2 regions of the Halobacillus rhizosphaerae genome follow, and region 2 is predicted to be linked to the other one. Evidence: a T-box and tRNA genes for the amino acid it is inferred to sense, from the RefSeq annotation. Region 2 holds a T-box; the other holds one or more tRNA genes.
What was found. The T-box of region 2 lies ahead of leuS (leucine--tRNA ligase). A T-box ahead of a tRNA ligase gene usually reads a tRNA of that ligase, here a tRNA-Leu.

Region 1 (7,436 bases), on a different contig from region 2:
AGGTGGTTTCCTAAATCCTTTTTTCTCAACTTCTTCAAATACTTGAGCAAAACTTTTAATCCCTGTAGCATCATCTATGCTTTGTCTGTCTACTGGTCTAAATCCTGCTGATTTTTCCATGTCATCAATTGTTTTTGAAAGCTTAGTATAATTAGCAATATCTCTTTCTCTTCTCAATCTTTCCAATTCAATAGTCAAGTAGGCTAATTCCATAAGTTTATTCACATGAACAGGTGTATAAATCTCATGTGTCAAACGCATATCTTGATAAAATTTTTCCATCTTGAGATATTCAATCTGCTTATATCCTACTCCCCATTTATCAACAAGGTCATCTGAGTATTCGATTACTTCACCTTTAACATTTTCTAATTGGTTTGGTGCTTTGGCAGACTGTAAATCAACTGTCTTACTATTACCATCCATACCATTACTATTATCAAAGGTTTTATCTTTATTTTGACTTAGTGAGTTTATTTTCCGTATATATTCACCTAAAGGATATTTACCAGACTCAACTGCACTATTCCATTCTTTTTCTCTAAATGGTTTGTCTATTTGTCTTAGAAAACCAATAACGCTTTCAATGTCATCAACATCTACTTCTTCACGTATACATACACTGCAAATGTTTAAACTGCCATCTGGAAACATTGGGCTATCTACCTTATAGAAAAACTTTACAGATTTTTCTTTGCCACAACTTCCTTGACATTTCTTTTTAGGAGTCTTTGTTTGTCTACTCCTTCTAGGATTAGTCATAGTAGACACTCCCTTTCTATGTTATATTAAGAAAATTAAAACAGCACCCAATTATAAAAATTGGATGCTGAATAAAATTCTCAAATATCCCTCTCATTAAGAATACCCTTAACTAAGTTAATTTGTGTCACTTTTGTATAAAATTACTTTTTTATTAAATTATCATTTTATACTCAATGCCATTTTTTCAATTAATGTATTATCACCATTATTAATAATATAATCTGGTCTTAAACCTCTATTACAATCATAATTATAGTCATCTACATACATTTGAATAATTATAGAAACATGCTTATTTTTAAGTTCACATTTTCTAGTGCAACTACGACTCTGGTGAATATTAACTGTGTTTCCAAGCATTTTTTTGAATGTATCTCTGCTTTTTTGAAGACCTTCATAGGTATTTTCAATAACAAATATAAAAACACTTTCATTGTTATTTAAAACTAGGTTATGCAATTCCACTACTGCTTCATTAAGTTCTTTGTCACATTTCATTCCACTATCTTTAAGTTTTGTTAGTAGATTGATATAACTCATTAATTCTTCTTTTCTGTTCATCTTCATCATCTTCCTCTTCGTTTTTAATTTATATATTAAGCGAGTTTAATTCGCTCAATCTCGTTTATCATTTAAATTGAATATAATAAATTGCATCAAGGCTATCTTGAGAATATTCAAATAGTTGAAATCTCTTATTAGCACCTACAAATCCATTATCTTCATGCCATTCATCTGTCTTGTTTGCTGTAGCTAAAGTTCTCTGAACAATACCAAATTTATCTTTTGTGATTTCTGTATGTAAATGACCACTATGTACTTCTCTTATTTCTGCTTCTGCAATCAATTTTCCAAACTCAGACATGAAGTTTTCAGTGATTCTATTCACACCTTTATCACCATGAGTAAGTCCAATAAAGACCTTTTTCCAAGTGAATGCTTTTCTTTGCTTTAGACTTGAATCAAATTTAGCTTGTGGAAAAATCTTCATCAATACTCTAAATAAACCATAGCTTAATGATTCATCATGATTACCCTTTACATACTTTGCTTCTACATTATCAGCATTTTCTAGTGATTCTTTAAATATAGTTTCGTAAAACTGTAATGCTTCATCAAAAGCAACTTCCATGTTAGTTTTTTCAATATTTGTGCCATTTGCAGTTTGTCCTCTAAAGTTGTCATTGTGTAATAAGTCTTGCCCAACCACAATTAAAATTGTGTCCCATTTACGTGATCTAATTCTATGTACAATCTCTAGTAGATAATTACAATAATCTTCCAACGTAGATATACCAAAATGCATATCAAATAATGAAATTTCAAGTAGTTTATCTTGAGCAATAGTCTCATTTTTTTCTATTATAATCTGATCACGCTTCGTAGTCACTAATTCTAATAATTTATCTAAATCGAAACCATCAACTCTAGGTTTAACAGTGATCTTACTTGAATATAATTCTTGTATTTTATCTGCTGTACTATAGACATTCCAAATATTATTTCTTGCATTTACTAGTTGCCAATCTTTTTTGTCGAAACCATGTGCTTTCAACAGGTAATCAACATCTTTTAATTGTTCTGCATTCATTCGAATAAGCTTATCTGACTTATGACTACCATTTGAAAGAATTTCATTTGTTTCTTTGTAAGCAATATCTTCTTCTGCATTTAATCTTTCTAGTTCTTCATTCTCTACAAAATCTTTCCAACCATAAGATTTTTTTCTTAAGGTTTCAGCAGAGTAATCTAGACCAAACATATCAACTAAATCTAACCAATCAAGTGAATGTTCTTTACTTAATTTCCCGACTGATAACCTAACTAAATGTCTAAATCTAGTTTCACCTTGTAATCTTTCTAAATTAAAATCACTCATTAAAAATTTACACCTCATATTTGTCATCATTCAAATAAGCCAAGAGCAAATGCCCTTGACTTATTCCTATCTTCCCGACCACTTGCTTTCGCAAGAAACTATTCAGTTACTTCTTCAACTTCTTTAATTGTTACAAATTTAGTATTGAATCGCTCATAGCCTTTACCATAAAACTCTTCATATGACTTAGGTGTGCGACCATTATACTGTGGTTCAAATTCTGTTTTATTTTTACGTGCTTCTTCTCTTCGTTCTCTACGTGTCATTTTCATATTGTTATCTCCTTTTTCTCATAAGAGATCACAGATTAAACTGTAATCTCTTTATATCTTTCAGAGTTGACTACTTCCAACATTAATTCATATGGATTTACTTCTTCATTACCTAGTAGGTTTTGGAAGATACTTGGAGAGAAACCAGAAACTAATTGCACTCCATTTTCATCCATTGTGAATGGTACATTACTCATAAAAGCGTTCACATTCCAGAAAACTAACTTTGGTAATTTGTAACCATTAAGTTCAAATTGTTCAGCTAGATTTTTAAAGATGTGAGTTTTTGCACCACTAACACATTGATTGAATTGCATATCAGAAATTATGTATAGTCTGTCAATCATTTCATCAGCAGGAACATTGTTATTAACTGCTGTCAATAGAATCTTTTTGAAAACCGATTCAATATTGGTTGACATTCCCCAATCTGCACGTGACATATTGGAAACTTTCTCAACAATATTAGTTCCTTTTATTTGTTGAAGTGAAGGTCTTTCACTAAAAGTAAAGAAATGATTATGAAAATGTCCTTCATTGCGTTCTGCTAAGTAAATGCCTAGTGAGATTGCAACTTCCATAGGAGTTCCATACATACTTCCAGATACATCAACAACTGCAATAGAGTTTTCTTTTCTATCTCCAATGAAGTTAGGAAGATTGTTCCACATACCGTCAAGTAATTGAACCTCTTCTCTATTTTGTCCATAACGCATTCCAAGTGCTTTAGAAACAATTTCATAAGGATATAAAGTACCTGCATTAACAGTCTTTTCACCTTTTGAAAGGCTATCCAAAAACTCTTTATAACGAACTTCATCATTTCTAAAGAAAGCACCACGATAAATCATACCTGCTTTAGAAGGAAGTTTGTCATACTGGATAGATTTATAATTTTTCCTAGTAAGTTTTGTTTCAACAATGTTGATTTTTTTCCTTAGTTTGGAAAGCAATTTACGGTATTTCTTTGGTTCAGTGTTGAATGCTTGAATTAATATTCTTGCATATTTCTTCGTTTGGAGACTTGAAGCATTCTCAGATGGCATCCATTTACCAAGTAAACTTGGACTATCTGATACTCTATCTAAAAGTAATTGTTGTCTTACTAATTCAACTACCTCATTCTTAAGACTAGTTTCAAGAAGAACCCATAGATCATCCCAACGACCAAATGAAGGTATTAGATGTAGATTTTTAGATAGGGCTTCTTTATTATGTAAAGCAAGATGGTTCAAAGCTAAACGGAAAAATCTACGCTCACCTTGTCCTTGAGTTACATCCCTCAAATAAAACAATGTCTTTAAAGCTAATAAAGTATTTTCTGCAAATGCCTTAGAAAACAATTGAACAACTTCTTCATCTTTTCGATTACGATAAGCTCCACCTAATGCAAATAAATCTAAAACATCAGATTTTGTAGAGGCATATGCAAAAGCACCATTAGCAGTTTGTGTCTTATTAAATTCATTTTTTAAATGATTCAACATTATTTATTTCCCCTTTTACTCTATGTATTATTAAACACATTCTCAAATTCTAAATTTATGTTCTATTCAAAATGCAAGAATCTGCTTAATATCAAGGCACGAAGTATTTTTCAAAATATCGCTTGAGTTGTTTAAATAGCTGTATGTGCCTTTTTAAGCAAAACTAGACTCTAAAAAATAATTATTTGTTGTATTTATCCACTATTTTTAAAAATTGCTGTATGAGTCTGGTTATTAATTTAATGCCACACCCCATACTATATTCGCACAGAGTATTGTGGACTTTATAAACTAGACACTAATTAAACTTGCTTAATATTAATTTTCAAAATTATCTGTAATGTATGTAATTTTGCTGTATGTGTCTATTCGGTTCTAGTTGCCATTCTCGGTAAGACCAATATACGCAACACTCGAACATTATTAGCGTTACAGATCGCCTTGTAACAATCTGTAACTAAAAATTGAGAGTTTTCTTTATTTCGCTATTTTCCTATAACTCTCAACAATTTAGAAATAGCGTACAAGGAATTGTAAATTATGAGTCACACGATACGTGTGGTTCAAAATTGGTCTTCGTCTTTAAGCCTAGAACACCAGTAAGGCAGGGGATTAAGTCCCCAAGTCTGGGCAGGAGGATTTGAACCCCCGAACTCCTGCTCCCAAAGCAGGTAGTGAACCAAGCCCACGTCTACCCAGATAAAGTCACGAAATGTGTTTCCATGTATTACCATTTCTTATGTCATAAATAACTTTTCGGTCAACATTAAACAATTTTGCTAAATGACTATTTTTCAATTCTAAATTTGATTTTATGTATTTAACATTATCTTCTGTTAATTTTGATCTGCCATTTTTTGAACCTTTAGCGGATCGGTTTCTTTTAACTCTATCATTTACATTATCAGCATGTGTTCCAAGTTCTAGATGTTTTGGATTTATACAGTTAGCATTATCACATTTATGTCTTACAACTAAACCATCTGGAATTTTTCCAATATTTTGTTCATACGCTATTCTATGTAAAAGAAATCTTTTGTTATTAACTCTAATTTTTACATGACCGTCTTTTGATTTACTATGTGATGTTACTAAATGACAACCTCTATCATTTACTTCAATCTCAATAGGTTTCAATCTGTTTGGTAAATCAACTAATGGTTTCAAGTTATCAACTTCTTAATATGTAATTATTTATTGCATTTATAACTTACAAGGCACAAACCTTTACTTACCCAATAGTAGTTTGTTGTATGTGATTGCTGTACGTGCCTTAAATATCGCATAGGGGATTTGAACCCCTAATCTCCTGCGTGAAAGGCAGGTGACTTATTCCAATTTGTCCAATGCGACATAATGATAGGTTTTTCTGTTGCCTATCACAACTGGTGAGTTCCCAAAGTCTCACTATCCTAAAAATGACTTAGCCAGATCAAAGTCTGGTGTAATTCGTGTACCTATCTCACTACTTATTTCTGTGACATTATTTTCCATCTATATAGTGCTTTTCTTTATCTATCAGCATAGATGCCTCCACAGCGAAGCCCTTGTCATTTAAGGGGTTGAGGTAATTGAACCTAATTATTTGGTTCTTAAAAGCTTCTTATGTGTGACTCACCACATCATAGTAAGGGATTTATGGCATTAAAGGAATTATAACCTCCACGTTTATTTAAAATAAACAAGTGACTAGCCTTGAGGTTAAGGATTTACAACCTATTTCCTGCCCTGTTTCAAGAAGACTTTAAGAACCAAATAATTTTGATAAAACTATCTTTTTATACATAATCTTAGGAGGGTCGGCATTACCCTCATCTCTGATAACTACGATACATTTAAAGTGTGTCACTCTATAATTAAGAGTATAGTAAATGTATGATAGCGTGTAGAGAACCTTTTCTACCTCTAAGATTATTTAATGACGGATTAGACAATCTCTAATCTAGATATACTATTAGTATTTTTATACCGCCCTAATCGGCAAGATTGGTCATTCTCAATCTATTGGTTAGCTTACCTAGAGAGACTTGAACTCCCGACACTCTGATTAACAGTCAGATGCTCTACCAACTGAGCTATAGGCAAATAATTTTAAACAAGACACTCAATGTATTTTTCCTAATATGTACAATGTGTTATTGCTGTAGGTGTCTTTTAACTATTTATATCTTATCATTATTTGTTGTACTTGTCAAATCAATATGTTACATTATTAAAATTTATTTTGGGAAACCCACAATTTAATGTAGGTTTCCTTTCCAAGCTAGTAACCAAAGAAAAAGTAATAAACTTCTTCATCAACACAACAATTTTAGAAGAATTGATGTGTTTTGCCTTTTGTGTGATTGCCGTCACGATAAGGTTTTCTTTATCTCTCAACCTTATGTACTTATAATATCATTATTTGTTGTTCTTGTCAAACAGATATGCTACATAATTTAAATTATTTTTCCAATCGAAATGGAAACTCTCTGAGTAAAGGCATATATTGATAAAAATTCAAATATACATCATATAATCTATTCATTGCTTCAATTCTAATATCTGAGTTATCCATATTATGAATGAATCCCCATAATTCAAAAGTGCTGATCAACTCATCATCCAAATTTTGTTCCTGTAAGACATAATTATTAGGAGTAATAACAGTTATATGACCTTGATTAAAGAACGCAATTGAACCTCTACTTTCACCTTCATAGCAATATGCCACTAGGTCTTCGGATTTTAATACTCTTAATAATTCACCGAACATATAGGGTCTATTAACCATATAGATATTACCTCCTTTTCGTTTTAAGGGTTCAATTAAGAACCCTTATTTTATAATTATTTATTGCACTTCTGGTGCAACGTAGTCTTCACCAGTGATTTCTTTATATCGTGCTTCTGTAATCTCACCATCAACAACCTTTTGGCTGTATTCATTTCTAAGATTAGTTTGGTAAGGCTCATAAATCTCGGCAAGGGTTGTCATATTGTTTTCTAGCATGTAACGAAATAGGTTAAGCATTATTTAGTTCCTCCAATTTT
Region 2 (7,436 bases):
GAAAGCTGATAAAATGACGATGGCGCATTCACTTGAGCTGCGTGTTCCTTTTCTAGATAAAGAAGTGTTTAAAGCCGCTAGAGAAATTCCGGTAGATCTGAAAATTGCTGATGGAACAACGAAGAGCATTTTAAGGCAAGCATCCAGAGGGATTATTCCTGATCATGTACTCGACCGTAAAAAACTTGGCTTCCCTGTTCCTATTCGTCACTGGCTAAAAGATGAATTGAATGAGTGGGCGAGAACGTTAATTCATGAAAGCGAAACGAGTTATCTTATTGACAAGCCATACATTCTGAATCTATTGGAAGCTCATTGTCAGGGGAAAGGTGACTATAGCCGCAAGATTTGGACCGTCCTAATGTTTATGCTGTGGCACCAAATTTATATCGAAAGAAAAATTCCGTTAGAACATTTAATGGAAGAAGATAAAACAAGAAGCAAGCTTACGGCTTCGAGATCGTAATTGCTTGCTTCCCCATTTGCACCCATGCTTCTTTGAAGCTTTTAATGGGTGCTTTTTTTGTTCGATTTAATGGATCATTAAAGTAGATGTAATTCTTATCGTATCCAGTAACCACAACGGAATGTTCTTTTCTTGTGATCTGCCGCTTTCCATTTGGAGTGATCCAGGTTTTGAAATAGGATTTATTCAGCTTCTTATAATCTGAGTTAATAATCACCCAAACCGGCTGTCCTTGGTTTAAGTACTCTAATAGCTGAGAAAAGTCCTGGCCGGTAAAATCAATGGCTCGTTCATCAAAATAGCTCTGCGCGAGCTCCAAAATAGGTTTGTGATATACTCCCAGTCCTGGATTTTTCAACGTGTACATATCTCCCACAAACCCGTCGTTTGGGTCACCATAGTACACTTTTCCTTTTGAAATATGCAATTTTGCAGGGTTTTTCTTAACTTCATCTGCTAGAGTAAGCTTATCCATATCGACACCATTAAACTTAAAGAGCATAGTTAAACTGGTGACCTCACAGCCTCGTGGCAATTCAGGGAACTGCTCTACAAGGGGGACATTCAATTTGATAGAGGGAGAGAGTGAGTCGCCTTCAGCTCTTTGCAGGTTCTTATTCCCTTCCCTGGACAATGCTTCAGTTTCTTGACCAGCGATATAGGCAGAATAGAAGGCTTTACTTTTAGCTGCCCAATGGTATTCAAAGGAGAAATAGAGAAGAATACACACGCTTACTAAGAAAAATAACCGGCTATAAAGCAAGGCTTTCCTTTTAAGGGAGGGCACAAGCTTTCGGGAATGCACAGATAAATAGATCGCGGCGGTTAAACTGAATAGTAATAAAAAAGTGCTCATAGAAGTAGATCACCTGTCTAATATTTCTTTATAGTAGCGCCCTTTTTCAACATAACTTTGCCGGATACGGTCAAGTTCTTTATAATCTTCTTCATTTAATTCTCGGATCACTTTTGCCGGTCTGCCGAATGCAAGGGTATTAGCTGGAATTACTTTCCCTGGAGGCACAAGGCTGCCGGCACCGATAAAAGCATTTTCTCCAATTTCTGCACCATCCAAAATGATGGACCCCATACCAATTAAGGCGTTTTTCTTAATACTGGCGGAATGAAGAGTAACTTGGTGTCCAACAGTTACCCCGTCTTCAATCGTTAATGGCTGGCCTGGACTTTGATGAAGCATGCTTAAATCTTGAACATTGACTTGTTCGCCTATTTTGACGGGAGCTACATCCCCTCGGATGACTGTTTTAAACCAGATGCTTGAATCCTTTCCAATAACTACGTCCCCAGTGATGACCGCATCTTCAGCAGTAAAGGCAGTGGGATCAATTTGAGGCATCTTTCCTTTATATTCGCAAATCATTATAAACCCCCTTATAATATGACTATGTACAGTATAGCAAATATAGTTTCGTTTTAAGGGGAAGAAGTCATGAAAAAAATAGTAAAGTGCAATAACCCTTTGGGTACTATTATTATTGTCCATGGTGCATTTGAACATGCAGGGCGCTACCATGAGCTTGCCAAGCGATTTCATGAGGATGGCTTTAACGTTATTTATGGTGATCTTCCTGGGCAAGGTGATACTCCGGGGTTAAAAGGTCATATTAAACGTTTTGATAGTTACATACAAACCATTAAAGGGTGGATTTTTGAAGCGGATGACCAAGTTCCCTTATTCCTATTGGGGCATAGTATGGGAGGGACTGCTGTGATACGAGCCATGGAAGAATTGAAACCCTCTGTCTCCGGAGTCATTCTCTCCTCTCCTGCAGCGGGAATAATGAATGGACCCTCCAAACCTATGGAAGTTATTTCGCATATTTTAAATGCAATCTGGCCATCATTACGAGTGAAATCTCCTTTAAATCCTCACTTAGTAACAAGGAACGAGACAGTGAGCACCAGGGATCAGGAAGATGCGTTTATTCTTGATCGTGTATCAGTAAGGTGGTATCGTGAATTTCGCAAGGCTATTCAAGAGTCTTTTGATTATATTGATCAGTTTCCGGATGTTCCGCTGTTAGTTATGCAGGCGGGAGAGGATTATATTGTCGATCAAAGTAAAACATTAGAGTGGTTTCATAAAACAGCTGTTAAAGAAAAGACCTATAAAGAATGGGAAGGTTTTTATCACGAACTTTTTAATGAGCCGGATAGTGAAATAGTTTACCAATACACTCTGCAGTTCTTACAACAACAATTAATTAAATCATAGATAGGAGGATCTATCTTGTCTGGACAAGTTCCGCACAATTCAGTTAAGTTGATGGTTCGAGTTTATCGAACGATATTCCCTCGCGTCCATCAAGAATTAGATCAGTGGATAAATAAAGCACAGGCCATCCCGAATCAGGAATTACGAAGCCAGGCGCTGGCCAGCATTAAAGAGAAAACCTTTCATTGTGAAGGAGGTTCTATTTACGCATTATTAGCTGGTGAAAAGTGGGCGGAAGCTATCCGCTTTATCGTCGCTTATCAGACTATCAGCGACTATTTGGATAACCTGTGCGACCGCAGTACTTCCATGGATCCCAAAGACTTTCGTATGCTGCACCAGGCGATGACGGATGCCTTAACACCTGGAAATGAGCTGAAAGACTATTATTATTATCGTGCTGATAAAGATGATGGCGGTTATTTACATGCGCTGGTAAGCACTTGTCAAACGGTGCTGAAAAGCTCAGACACCTATTCATTTGTATCAGACCATACAGTTAAGCTGGGGGGATTGTATAATGATCTTCAAGTACATAAACATGTAATTGAAGAAGAACGGATACCTCGATTAAAAGAATGGTTTGAAAACCATCAGGCAAGCTGGCCTAACCTGGAGTGGTACGAGTTTTCTGCTTGCACGGGATCTACATTAGGTATATTCTGTCTCGTTTCTTATACTTTGGGAGGAGCGATGGATAAGCCACTTGCTGTACAAATAGAAAAGAGTTACTTTCCTTTTATGCAGGGCCTTCACATTCTACTTGATTATTATATAGATCAGCAGGAAGACCTTGAAGAAGGTGATTTAAACTTTTGCTCTTATTATGCTCACGAAGAAGAAATGAAGAACCGCTTTAAGTTTTTTGTGGAGCAGACACATCAAGAAGTTCAGAAACTTCCAGATGCGAAGTTCCACCACATGATCCATACAGGTCTGGTTGGTATGTATTTAGCTGATCGTAAAGTCGGCAGGCTATCCAATGCGAAGAGCTTTGTTAAGGATCTGCTGAAAGTAAGCGGAAAGAAAGCCACCTTCTTTTATCTTAATACGAAAATGTACCATAAATTAAAGCCGGAGCGACCTGTTTAGGTTCTCAGGCTTTAATTTTTCTATAGCAACTACAAAAGGCGGATTATTTCTTTGGTTTAGAAAATTGTATTGCAGCACTTGGAAAGAGTTTTGGTCCAGTTGACTTACAAAGTCGAGAATGGCATTTTTTTCTTCTTGTCCTCCAGGATGTCCGTGGTAAATAACAAGTACGATGAGGCCATCCTTATTTAAATTCGCGAATAAGTGTTCTAGCGATGCGATGGTCTCCGTCGGTGTAGTAACAATTGACTTATCACCGCCTGGCAGATAGCCCAAGTTGAAAATCGCTCCCTGTAAAGAAGATAAATGAGCGGTAGAAATGTAGTTCATACAGCTTCCATGACTATCTTGAATCAGCTCGACTCGATCTTCCATTCCATCCTCTCTCAAGCGATCGCTTGTTGAATCAATGGCCTGTGCTTGAATATCAAACCCATATACGCGGCCGGTTTCCCCTACCAGATTTGCAAGAAATACCGTATCATGTCCGTTTCCGCATGTCCCATCGATAGCTGTGTCTCCTTCTTTTAGAACTTCTTTCATTAGCTCATGAGCATATGGTAATACTTTTTTTAAGGTCATTAGTCTAAGTTCCTTTGTTTGAATAAATTTCCCTTTCTCAATTTTGTAGATGAAAGTGGTGGAAGTTGAGCAAGGGATGCACCTTAATTCTAACATCTGCCTGCTGCGATCACACGACCTTTAGCTTAAAGGAATCAGAGTTCCTTATGGTTATAGAATCGTCCTCAGCTTGACAAAGAGGGGTTCTTTCATTAATATACGGTTATACATGCAAAGACGTGGAAAAGGAGTAGTAGTAAAGCTTTAAGTCCTAGAGAGTCAGCGGCTGGTGAAAGCTGACCTTGAACTTTATGAACTCGCCTTGGATGTCGCAGAAGTGAACTCAAATGGTAGCTTTTGCCGGTTTCAATCACCGTTATCGATTTCAAGTGAACGTGAATGGTCACGTTAATTTGGGTGGTACCGCGGGAATAAAGCTTCTCGTCCCATTTTTGGGATGAGAGGCTTTTTTTATATTTAAGAGTGAACAGGAGGAAAGAACATGGCTTTCGATCATAAGACAATTGAAAAGAAATGGCAGAATTACTGGCTTTCTAATAAGACCTTTCAGACGGATAGTCAGTCAAATAAAGAGAAATTCTATGCCCTTGATATGTTCCCTTACCCTTCTGGTGCCGGCCTGCACGTTGGCCACCCAGAAGGATATACAGCAACGGACATTCTTTCTAGAATGAAACGTATGCAGGGGTTTGAGGTGCTGCATCCAATTGGGTGGGATGCATTTGGTTTGCCTGCAGAGCAATACGCTCTGGACACAGGGAATGATCCTGAAGAATTTACCGAGCAGAATATTCAAACCTTTCGCAGACAAATTCAGGAGCTGGGTTTTTCCTACGATTGGGAGCGTGAAGTAAATACGACTGATCCTAATTATTATAAATGGACTCAATGGATCTTTCTTAAACTTTACGAAAAAGGTCTTGCCTATATTGATGAAGTAGCTGTGAACTGGTGCCCTGCTCTTGGAACAGTACTTGCCAACGAGGAAGTTATTGATGGAAAAAGTGAGCGAGGCGGGCATCCAGTTGAGCGCCGTCCGATGAAACAGTGGATGTTAAAGATCACGGCCTATGCTGATCGCTTACTTGATGATTTAGAAGAACTTGATTGGCCGGAAAGCATTAAAGATATGCAGCGTAACTGGATTGGTAAGTCAGAAGGAGCTGAAGTCACTTTCGACATTGAAAGTCATTCACTTTCTTTTGATGTGTTTACAACTAGACCGGATACGTTGTTTGGAGCCACTTATGCAGTGCTTGCTCCGGAACACCCGCTAGTGAAAGATATTGTCACTGAAGACCAGAAAATTGCTGTAGCAGCTTATCTTGAGAAAGCTCAAAATAAGAGCGATCTTGAACGTACGGATTTAGCGAAAGATAAAACTGGTGTTTTCACAGGGGCTTATGCAGTCAATCCTATTAATGGCAGTAAGTTACCTATCTGGGTAGCTGATTATGTATTGATGAGTTATGGAAGTGGAGCGATTATGGCTGTTCCTGCTCATGATGAGCGGGACTATGAATTCGCTCAGAAATATGACCTTGCCATTACAGAAGTAGTGGAAGGTGGTAATACTGCAGAAGAAGCTTATACAGGGGACGGGAAACACGTAAACTCTGATTTCCTAAACGGTCTTGAAAAGGAAGAAGCCATAGAAAAAGCAATTGAATGGCTGGAAACAAATCAAAAAGGAACGAATAAAACGACTTATCGCCTGCGAGATTGGTTATTCAGCCGCCAGCGTTACTGGGGTGAACCTATTCCTATTATTCATTGGGAAGATGGATCTATTTCGCCTGTGGATGAATCTGAGCTTCCAGTCGAGCTTCCGAAAACGACTGAAATTAAACCTTCAGGCACTGGAGAATCTCCGCTTGCGAATATCGACGATTGGGTGAACGTAGTGGATTCTGAGACCGGAATGAAAGGGCGTAGGGAAACGAATACTATGCCGCAATGGGCAGGCAGCTGCTGGTATTATCTACGGTACATTGATGCGGATAATGATGAAGTCTTTGCCGATTATGACAAGCTAAAAAAATGGCTGCCCGTAGATGTGTATATCGGGGGTGCCGAGCATGCGGTACTGCATCTGCTATATGCAAGATTTTGGCATAAAGTGCTTTATGATGCAGGCGTCGTCCCTACAAAAGAACCGTTCCAAAAACTATTCAATCAGGGTATGATCCTGGGTGAAGGAAATGAAAAAATGAGCAAATCCAAAGGGAATGTAGTTAACCCGGATGATATCGTCGCCACTCATGGAGCGGATACGCTTAGATTATATGAAATGTTTATGGGTCCGCTGGATGCTTCGATTGCCTGGTCAACGAATGGCCTTGATGGAGCAAGACGCTTCCTAGACCGTGTTTGGCGTTTGTTTACTGAAGAGGGTGAACTGTCAGCAAAGATTCATTCTAATAGTGAAGACGATACTCTTGAAAGGGTATATCATGAAACAGTCCAGAAAGTTACAGATAATTTTGAAGCTCTGCGGTTCAATACAGGGATTTCGCAAATGATGGTTTTTGTCAATGAAGGCTATAAGGCAGAAGAGATTCCAAAAGAATTCGCGGAAGGTTTCGTAAAACTGCTTTCACCGATTGCACCGCACATTGCTGAAGAACTTTGGAACAAATTAGGTCATGAAGAAACTATTAGTTATGAACCATGGCCAGACTATGATGCCTCTAAACTTGTGGAGGATGAAGTGGAAATTGTTGTTCAAGTTATGGGAAAAGTTAGAGCTAAACTTAAAGTTAGTCAAGAAGCGTCCAAAGAAGACTTAGAGAAAACAGCACTTGAGAATAACCAAGTACAGGAATGGCTGGAAGGAAAAACAGTTCGTAAAGTCATCGTTGTACCTGGAAAACTTGTCAATATAGTCGCGAATTAAAGGTAGAACGAATAAGTCTTCAGTAACTTGATCGGTGAATAGGAAGTTTGAATTCAAGGATAGGATATTCACGAGCCATCATTAGAAGCCGTAACATCCTGTATTTCTGAATCAAGCAAACCCGGACCAATGAGAAGAAATGGTCCGGGTTTGCTTATGAGTTA

Region 1: it encodes a tRNA-Leu, which carries the amino acid that the T-box ahead of leuS (leucine--tRNA ligase) is inferred to sense. The anticodon was not compared.

Annotation. Positions count from the first base shown of each region.
Region 1 covers NZ_JAUTWQ010000003.1:158,889-166,324, reverse strand. The annotation lists gene Q7A53_RS06125 (hypothetical protein) at 1-762, opposite strand, end outside; gene Q7A53_RS06120 (hypothetical protein) at 925-1,326, opposite strand; gene Q7A53_RS06115 (hypothetical protein) at 1,394-2,644, opposite strand; gene Q7A53_RS06110 (hypothetical protein) at 2,743-2,916, opposite strand; gene Q7A53_RS06105 (DUF2828 family protein) at 2,952-4,403, opposite strand; tRNA gene Q7A53_RS06100 (tRNA-Leu) at 5,030-5,091, opposite strand; gene Q7A53_RS06095 (HNH endonuclease signature motif containing protein) at 5,109-5,570, opposite strand; tRNA gene Q7A53_RS06090 (tRNA-Glu) at 5,682-5,756, opposite strand; tRNA gene Q7A53_RS06085 (tRNA-Asn) at 6,416-6,488, opposite strand; gene Q7A53_RS06080 (hypothetical protein) at 6,847-7,176, opposite strand; gene Q7A53_RS06075 (hypothetical protein) at 7,237-7,416, opposite strand; gene Q7A53_RS06070 (hypothetical protein) at 7,409-7,436, opposite strand, start outside.
Region 2 covers NZ_JAUTWQ010000010.1:1,301-8,736, reverse strand. The annotation lists gene asnB (asparagine synthase (glutamine-hydrolyzing)) at 1-466, shown strand, start outside; gene Q7A53_RS11550 (C39 family peptidase) at 447-1,322, opposite strand; gene Q7A53_RS11545 (gamma carbonic anhydrase) at 1,332-1,847, opposite strand; gene Q7A53_RS11540 (alpha/beta hydrolase) at 1,917-2,702, shown strand; gene Q7A53_RS11535 (tetraprenyl-beta-curcumene synthase family protein) at 2,754-3,794, shown strand; gene Q7A53_RS11530 (class I SAM-dependent methyltransferase) at 3,771-4,376, opposite strand; T-box leader at 4,587-4,807, shown strand; gene leuS (leucine--tRNA ligase) at 4,858-7,272, shown strand.